Regions from separate parts of the Dehalobacter sp. DCM genome, predicted to be linked through region 2. Evidence: predicted binding sites of a transcription regulator. Region 2 holds the regulator's gene; the other holds the start of a gene.
The links. The regulator CtsR, encoded in region 2, represses protease genes until heat stress. The targets are predictions, from matches to a motif close to AAGGTCAANNAAGGTCAAAT.

Region 1: a site for CtsR is predicted at 1,325-1,344, ahead of clpP (ATP-dependent Clp endopeptidase proteolytic subunit ClpP). Genes of this name have one in related genera too.

The regions. Positions count from the first base shown of each region.
Region 1 is NZ_CP092282.1:4,181,591-4,185,013, reverse strand. It holds gene LPY66_RS19510 (citrate/2-methylcitrate synthase) at 1-338, shown strand, start outside; gene LPY66_RS19505 (Hsp20/alpha crystallin family protein) at 732-1,184, opposite strand; gene clpP (ATP-dependent Clp endopeptidase proteolytic subunit ClpP) at 1,395-2,024, shown strand; gene galU (UTP--glucose-1-phosphate uridylyltransferase GalU) at 2,509-3,423, shown strand, end outside.
Region 2 is NZ_CP092282.1:682,022-685,444, reverse strand. It holds gene LPY66_RS03370 (protein arginine kinase) at 69-1,133, opposite strand; gene LPY66_RS03365 (DNA helicase UvrBC) at 1,130-1,660, opposite strand; gene LPY66_RS03360 (CtsR family transcriptional regulator) at 1,695-2,168, opposite strand; gene LPY66_RS03355 (hypothetical protein) at 2,503-3,336, opposite strand.

The DNA of each region.
Region 1 (3,423 bases), 1.0 Mb from region 2:
TTATCTTGAAGGAGTATGCGGGTCAGTTAGCCAAGGAAAAAGACTTGGAAGATGAATTTAATCTTTATCGGAAGGTCGAGCAGTATTCTCCGGCAATCGTCTGCGGCCGCAATCATATGTATAAAGTCATTAGTGCCAATGTGGACTTTTATTCGGGCTTTGTTTATCGCATGCTCGGGTTGCCGCTGGAACTCTTTACACCTATTTTTGCAATATCCCGCATGTCAGGTTGGAGTGCTCACCGCATCGAAGAAATCGTCAGCGGCAGTAAAATCATCCGCCCCGCCTACAAAAGCGTTGCCCCCCGCCGCGATTACATCCCGCTGGCCCAACGGTAAGCGCAGAAGGAGACAGTGGGGACGAAGGAGACAGTGGGGACGTAGACTTTGTCCCCTGCAATACAATAGAATGGTATAAGAAAAGAGGGTGTCACCAAACTACCAAAAAAGTAGTCGGCGATACCCTCACTTTTTAATAAGAGCAAGACAGCGTAATATGGACCAAAAAAATTTAACAGAATAGTGGGACAAGAGACACAGTGGGGATGTGGGGAGACAGTGGGGACGTAGACCTTTGTCTCCTTTTCCAAAGGAGACAAAGGTCTACGTCCCCACTGTCTCCCAGGCCCCCAAGCCAAGCTGTCTCCCAGGGCCCACTGTCTCCCTGTCCACTGTTTCCTGTCTCCCTGAGGCTGGACCCACAGACCAGCCCGTTATGTCGCTTTTATAAGATCAATGCTCAAACTCAATATTAATGGCTTTCTTTTCAGCAGCACTGACTTTGGGCAAGAATACGTTGAGCACACCATTTTTATAGATCGCTCTGACATTGTCGATTGATACGTTGGCAGGGAGCGCAACACTGCGGCGGAATTGCCCGGTAAACCGTTCTTTGCGATGCATTCGGTCTTCCTGGATGACATGCTGTTCTCGATTCAGGGTGCCACTGATTGTAACGACGTTGTTTTCAACGTGGATATCGACATCTTCTCTCTTCTGCAGACCGGGAAGATCACATGTCACAATAATTTCTTTATCGGTTTCATAGACGTCGGTATAAGGAACACCTAATCTTGGCTCATAATCGTCATCGAATAATGTAAATGGAAAACTGTAAAGCTTGTTAATTTCACGGCGGATATAGTCCACATTCCGTAATGGATTGAAAGGTATCATATTCATCATTATGTCCTCCCTATGACAACATTTTTATAAATATTTTATCCTGCTTGACTCAGAATATTCTAATTGGGGTTTAAACTAGAGTTGATTTGGTAAAACATAGTCTTAGAGAATAGAAAAAATTCATAAATACCATATAAATAATTTGACCTTTATTGACCTTTGAGATAAAATAATAACAAAATGAGTATAACAGTGACAGGAGGAATAAATATGAGTTATCTAATCCCAATGGTCGTTGAACAGACAAACCGTGGAGAACGTTCTTATGACATCTATTCTCGTCTTTTAAAAGACCGTATTATCTTTATTGGCGGTCCGATAACGGATGACGTAGCAAATCTTGTTGTTGCACAGATGCTCTTCCTTGATGCGGAAGATCCTGAGAAAGATATCTTCCTTTATATTAACAGCCCGGGGGGGTCAATAACCGCAGGGATGGCTATTTATGACACCATGCAATATACCCGTTCCGATGTTCAAACGATCTGCATCGGCATGGCTGCCAGTATGGGTGCATTCCTCCTTGCTGCGGGTACGAAGGGAAAACGGACAGCGTTACCTAATGCAGAAGTATTGATCCATCAGCCATTGATCGGCGGAGGCGGTCTGTCCGGCCAAGCCACCGAGATTGAGATCCATGCAAAGCAATTGCTGAAAACGAAGAGCAAGTTAAACAAGATTCTGGCAGAAAGAACAGGCCAGCCTCTGGAAAAAGTCGAACAGGACACAGACCGTGATTACTACATGAGTGCAGAGGAAGCAAAAGAGTACGGTATTATTGATCAAGTTTTGGAGAAAGTACCTACGCTGGACACGAAGAAGAAAAACCTTTTAAAATAACTTAAAGTAACCAGACAATCAATTGCTTTTATGCAACGATCACGTAGAAGTAAATGGTGTAAAGGGCAGAGCATCTGATTTGATGCTCTGCTTCTTATTTAGTATATCAGAAAAACTCTAAGTGACTTTCTGATCCAGAAAGTTTGATTCACGTTCTGAATTACATAAGTGCAGCTATGGCTGTCGCCTTCGTCTAAGGACTTGGTGCCAGCCAAGTTTTACTTATGACCGTGCTCCTGTAGGGAGTTTAAGGAACAGCCAGGGCTAAAAATACTGCAAGAAAAGATATGTGTTGCGACGGCCAAGGATGGCCTAGTGGCGAGGAGGACACGATGTTCGGGAGCGACCCAGGTAACAAAGAGACTGCATTTGAAGATGTAGTCTCTTTTCAACATGTTTACGATGAGCATAATAATTTATATAAAATTCCATATACTACAGGTGTTTGTTTATTAAAGTTCAATACCATAAGGGGGAAAAATTCGTGCAAAGGATACGTAAGGCAGTTATACCTGCTGCCGGATTAGGAACACGATTTCTTCCGGCGACAAAAGCGCAGCCAAAAGAGATGCTCCCGATCGTTGATAAACCAACTATCCAATATATTATTGAAGAAGCCGTTCAATCCGGAGTCGAAGACGTTATTATTGTGACCGGGAGAAATAAACGAGCCATCGAAGATCACTTTGACCGGTCTCTCGAATTGGAGATGTTCCTGGAAAAAGGGGATAAACCGGAACTATTGGATATGGTCAGGAATATTGGAGACATGGTTGATATCCACTATGTACGCCAGAAAGAGGCACTTGGATTGGGACATGCGGTCTACAGTGCCAGACGGTTCATAGGCAATGAACCTTTTGCCGTCTTATTGGGAGATGATGTCATTTATTCCGCAGAACCCTGTTTGAAACAAATGATTCGTTTTTATGAACTCTATGGGAACAACATTATTGGTGTTCAGGAAGTTTTGCCTGCAGAGGTGTCGAAATACGGTATCATCAGTGGCAGCAGAATATCTCCAAGGCTTTACAAAGCCGAACAGCTAATAGAAAAACCACCACAGGAAGAGGCACCGGAGTGCCCCCTGGCAATTATGGGGCGCTATATTCTGGACCCGGATATCTTTGATATTCTGGCGGAGCAGCCCCCCGGAAGGAATGGAGAAATCCAATTGACGGATGCTATAGCCAAATTAGGAAACACACAAGAGATATTTGCCTATAACTTTGAGGGCAAGCGTTACGATGTCGGGGATAAACTTGGCTTTGTCCGTGCGACCGTCGAGTTTGCTTTGCGGCATCAGGATATTGGGACAAAGCTGATGGGGTATTTAACGGAGCTTGTAAGCAGATACCAAGCCGAGGGTAAGGAACTGCACCAAAAAGCGTTAAATAAT
Region 2 (3,423 bases):
GAATTCAAATTTCATAACCCAATGATTTATACTCTGTGTTGTATGCTAACCTTGCTGAAGGTTATCCCCTAGATGACATTATTGCTTGTTTTTTGTGCATATACTCTGCGGACAAAGTTTGCTCGTTCGAAATTAAGGCGGGAAGGATCCAATTGTTCATTCAGGTTATATTGCAAACATCCTTGCATCGAATTGATCAGGGTTGAAATAAATCCGGAGGATACAGAAGGAAGTATCCCCAGGTCAACGCCCAGCTTATCCTCGGATAAAAGCGAGTATATTTCTTCGGAATTGAGTATTCTGGCATTCTCCAGAACACCTCGGCCTCGCCACACCTTATCTTCTACCAGGAGTTGGGATTCCTTGCGCAGTACTTCGCGCATAGTGAGTTCTCGCTCCAATAATTGTCCGATCACCGACTCCAGATGGGTCAGTGTATCTTCCTCATTTCTTCCTAAGGTCACCTGGTTTGAAATCTGAAAAATATTGCCAAAAGCCTTAGAACCTTCACCGTAGAGTCCTCTCACCGCTAAGCCCAGAGAAGTCATGGCTCCGAGAACTTGTTGAATCTGATTTGTCAAAACCAAGGCCGGAAGGTGGACCATCACGGATACTCTTAAGCCGGTACCGACATTCGTCGGGCAGGTTGTCAGGTACCCGAATTTCTCCTTGAAAGCAATATCCAGACGTGTTTCCAAATAATCGTCAAGGATGCCTGCCAGATGAAGCGCCTCTTTCAGACTATTGCCCGGCAATAAAACCTGGACCCGAAGATGATCCTCTTCATTGACCATGATTGCTGCCTTATGACTGTCAGACAGGACAATACCCCGCGCCTGATCGTTAGACGCAAAATCAGGGCTGATCAAATGCTTTTCGATCAAAACCTTTTTTTCTATAGGGACCAGCATCTTCATTGGAAGATAGTTAAGCGCTTCGCCGGCAAAATCAAAGTCAGCGAATGCCTCCGTTACCTTCATTTCCACCTTTTCGGCGTCGCTTGGTGACATCGCATGCGGGAATGGACTATCCGCCAGGTTGCGGGCCAGCCTTATACGTGTACTTAAGACGATAGGGTATTCCCGCGTATCCTTCATCCAATAGCTGTCTTTAGCAAGCAATTCGCGATTCATTCGCTTTCACCTCCGACAGCGTTTTCAAGGTCTCTGATTTTATCTCTTAAAACAGCAGCCTCTTCAAATTTTTCTGCCTGAACAAGGCCCATGAGCTGTTCTTTTAGCTTGACTATCTCTTGTCTGCTCTTAAACGCAGCGCCAACTGAAGCCGGGATTTTTCCGACATGGTTTCCACGCCCATGGATTCGGCGCAGGAGCAATTCCATATGGGGCTCAAATTCATCATAACATCGGCTGCAGCCCATTTTTCCAGCTTGCCGAATCTGCGCAAACGTCATGCCGCAGCCGGAGCATTTCTGCAGTGGAATTTCACCCGCCGTCTGACCAGCTTGATTTAATGGTGAAGGACTTGCCCCAAACAATGCTTGTAAAAAATCAGCGACCATGTTGGGATAAACGTTTTGGGCCGGTGGTTGTGCCTTATAAGCACATTCCTGGCATAAATAAAGATCGGATGTTTGACCATTGATTATCTTTGTAAAATGGACAACAGCCTCACGCTGATGACACTTTTGACAAAGCATGACAATCCCCCCCTATCGAATGTAAAAGGATAAACTAAGCATCAATATCATCCCGACACATATTCGCCAGTATCTCTTTCATCAAACGCGCTCGAAGATGTGAAGGGCAATTGACTAACCCTGATAATAACCTGTCGGAAAAGATGGTTTTAATCAAAAGCGCTTCTCTTTGTGTAAATATTTCTTCCTCTTTCAATCGGTCAATCAGATTGCTCGCTCTCTCCTGAGACAGATCGTCTCCGATAAGTTCAGCCATAAGTCTCTGAAATTTGCCTTCAGGATCCAGTCCCAGCCGGACGATTCGGAGATAGCCTCCGCCACCCCTTCTGCTTTCGACAAGGTATCCCCGTTCCGCTGTGAATCGTGTTGTCAGAACATAGTTGATTTGTGATGGGGCACAAGAAAAGAAGTCGGCAAGATAACCTCTTTGCAGGACGATAAATCCTTCATTGGTCTGTTCGATCACTTTTTTTAGATACTCCTCGATCCGGTCTGCCAAATTACTCATTTCATCCAATCCTCGCTTTAAGTTGACCTTTACTGACTTTATGACCTTTTCTGACCTTTATATTATTCTACCCTTTTTTTCATGATTTGAAAACTATTTTTATAAATTTTTTCGCTCGCTCCAATGCCATCCATGGCCTTGCCGCTACTACACCGTCCATGGTGTCCGCGGCATTAGGTCATCCATGACCGTCAATTGCACTTTGATATATTAGAAAAGATTTATACTTTCTGATATACGAAAAAACCTATCCGAAATATCTCTATTATCGGACAGGTGGTTAACAGGCGAAAATTAATAGCTCATCAATGTGAAAACTGAGTTACTTTTCTCTTTAAGATATGAAGAAATACCAGAGCCCAAAGGTTACTAAAGCAACAATAGCGATTAAACCAATGACCAGCAATCCGCTAAAAGCACTTCTTTCTTTATATTGAAGATCATCGTCATCATCCTCATCTTCAAAATCATTCGTATTGTAATCTGCCTGTCTTTGATTTTTTGGAGTGTTCAAATTGGAAAAACTGCTTCTTTCGTCCTCTCCCACTTCAGTATCCTCTATCCGCAGACTATCGGCTAAATTACTCATGATCAACGTTTTTTCCATATCCCGTTGGTCAAACCTATCGCTTAAGGGCTCTTTACTTTCCCAGTTTAAGAATTCCGTTTTTACTTCCGACTGATTAATGTCATTGGCAGAATCATTAAAAACCATATCGTCTTCGGATTCCATGTTTTTATTAAACTTCTTAGATTCATCCGTGGCGTCTTCTAAGTCAGCCTCATTTCCAAAGGTTGTAATGAAATCGTCTTCTAGGGATGCCGCCTGGGAAATGAATGACGCCTGCAGTTCATCATTTACAGCATTGCGGTCACCTAAAAGGATGGTTCTTAACTCTTCGGCGTTTTCCTCATAAACAGCATCGTCCTTGAAAAGAGAATCCCCCTCTTCGTCCTGTGCAGTAACTGAAATAGGCGTATAAACAGCCTCTTCTGCCGTGGGATTTTCAGTCTGGGGACCGTTATCTATGTTAAACTGTCTCTTAAAGGAATCCGTGTTCTCCAGGCTCATTTTTGGTGCGACGTCTTTCCAGTATAACCCGCCTTCCAAAAGCTGTTGAAGTTCCTCAGGATTCAGCCAGATTTCTTTTTCCTTTTCATTTTTCATCAATAAAACCCCCATAGGTAGAAAATCAAGTCGATAATAGTCCTTATTTAGTAGTTCTACAAAGATATTGTTTATCCTTCGTACCTC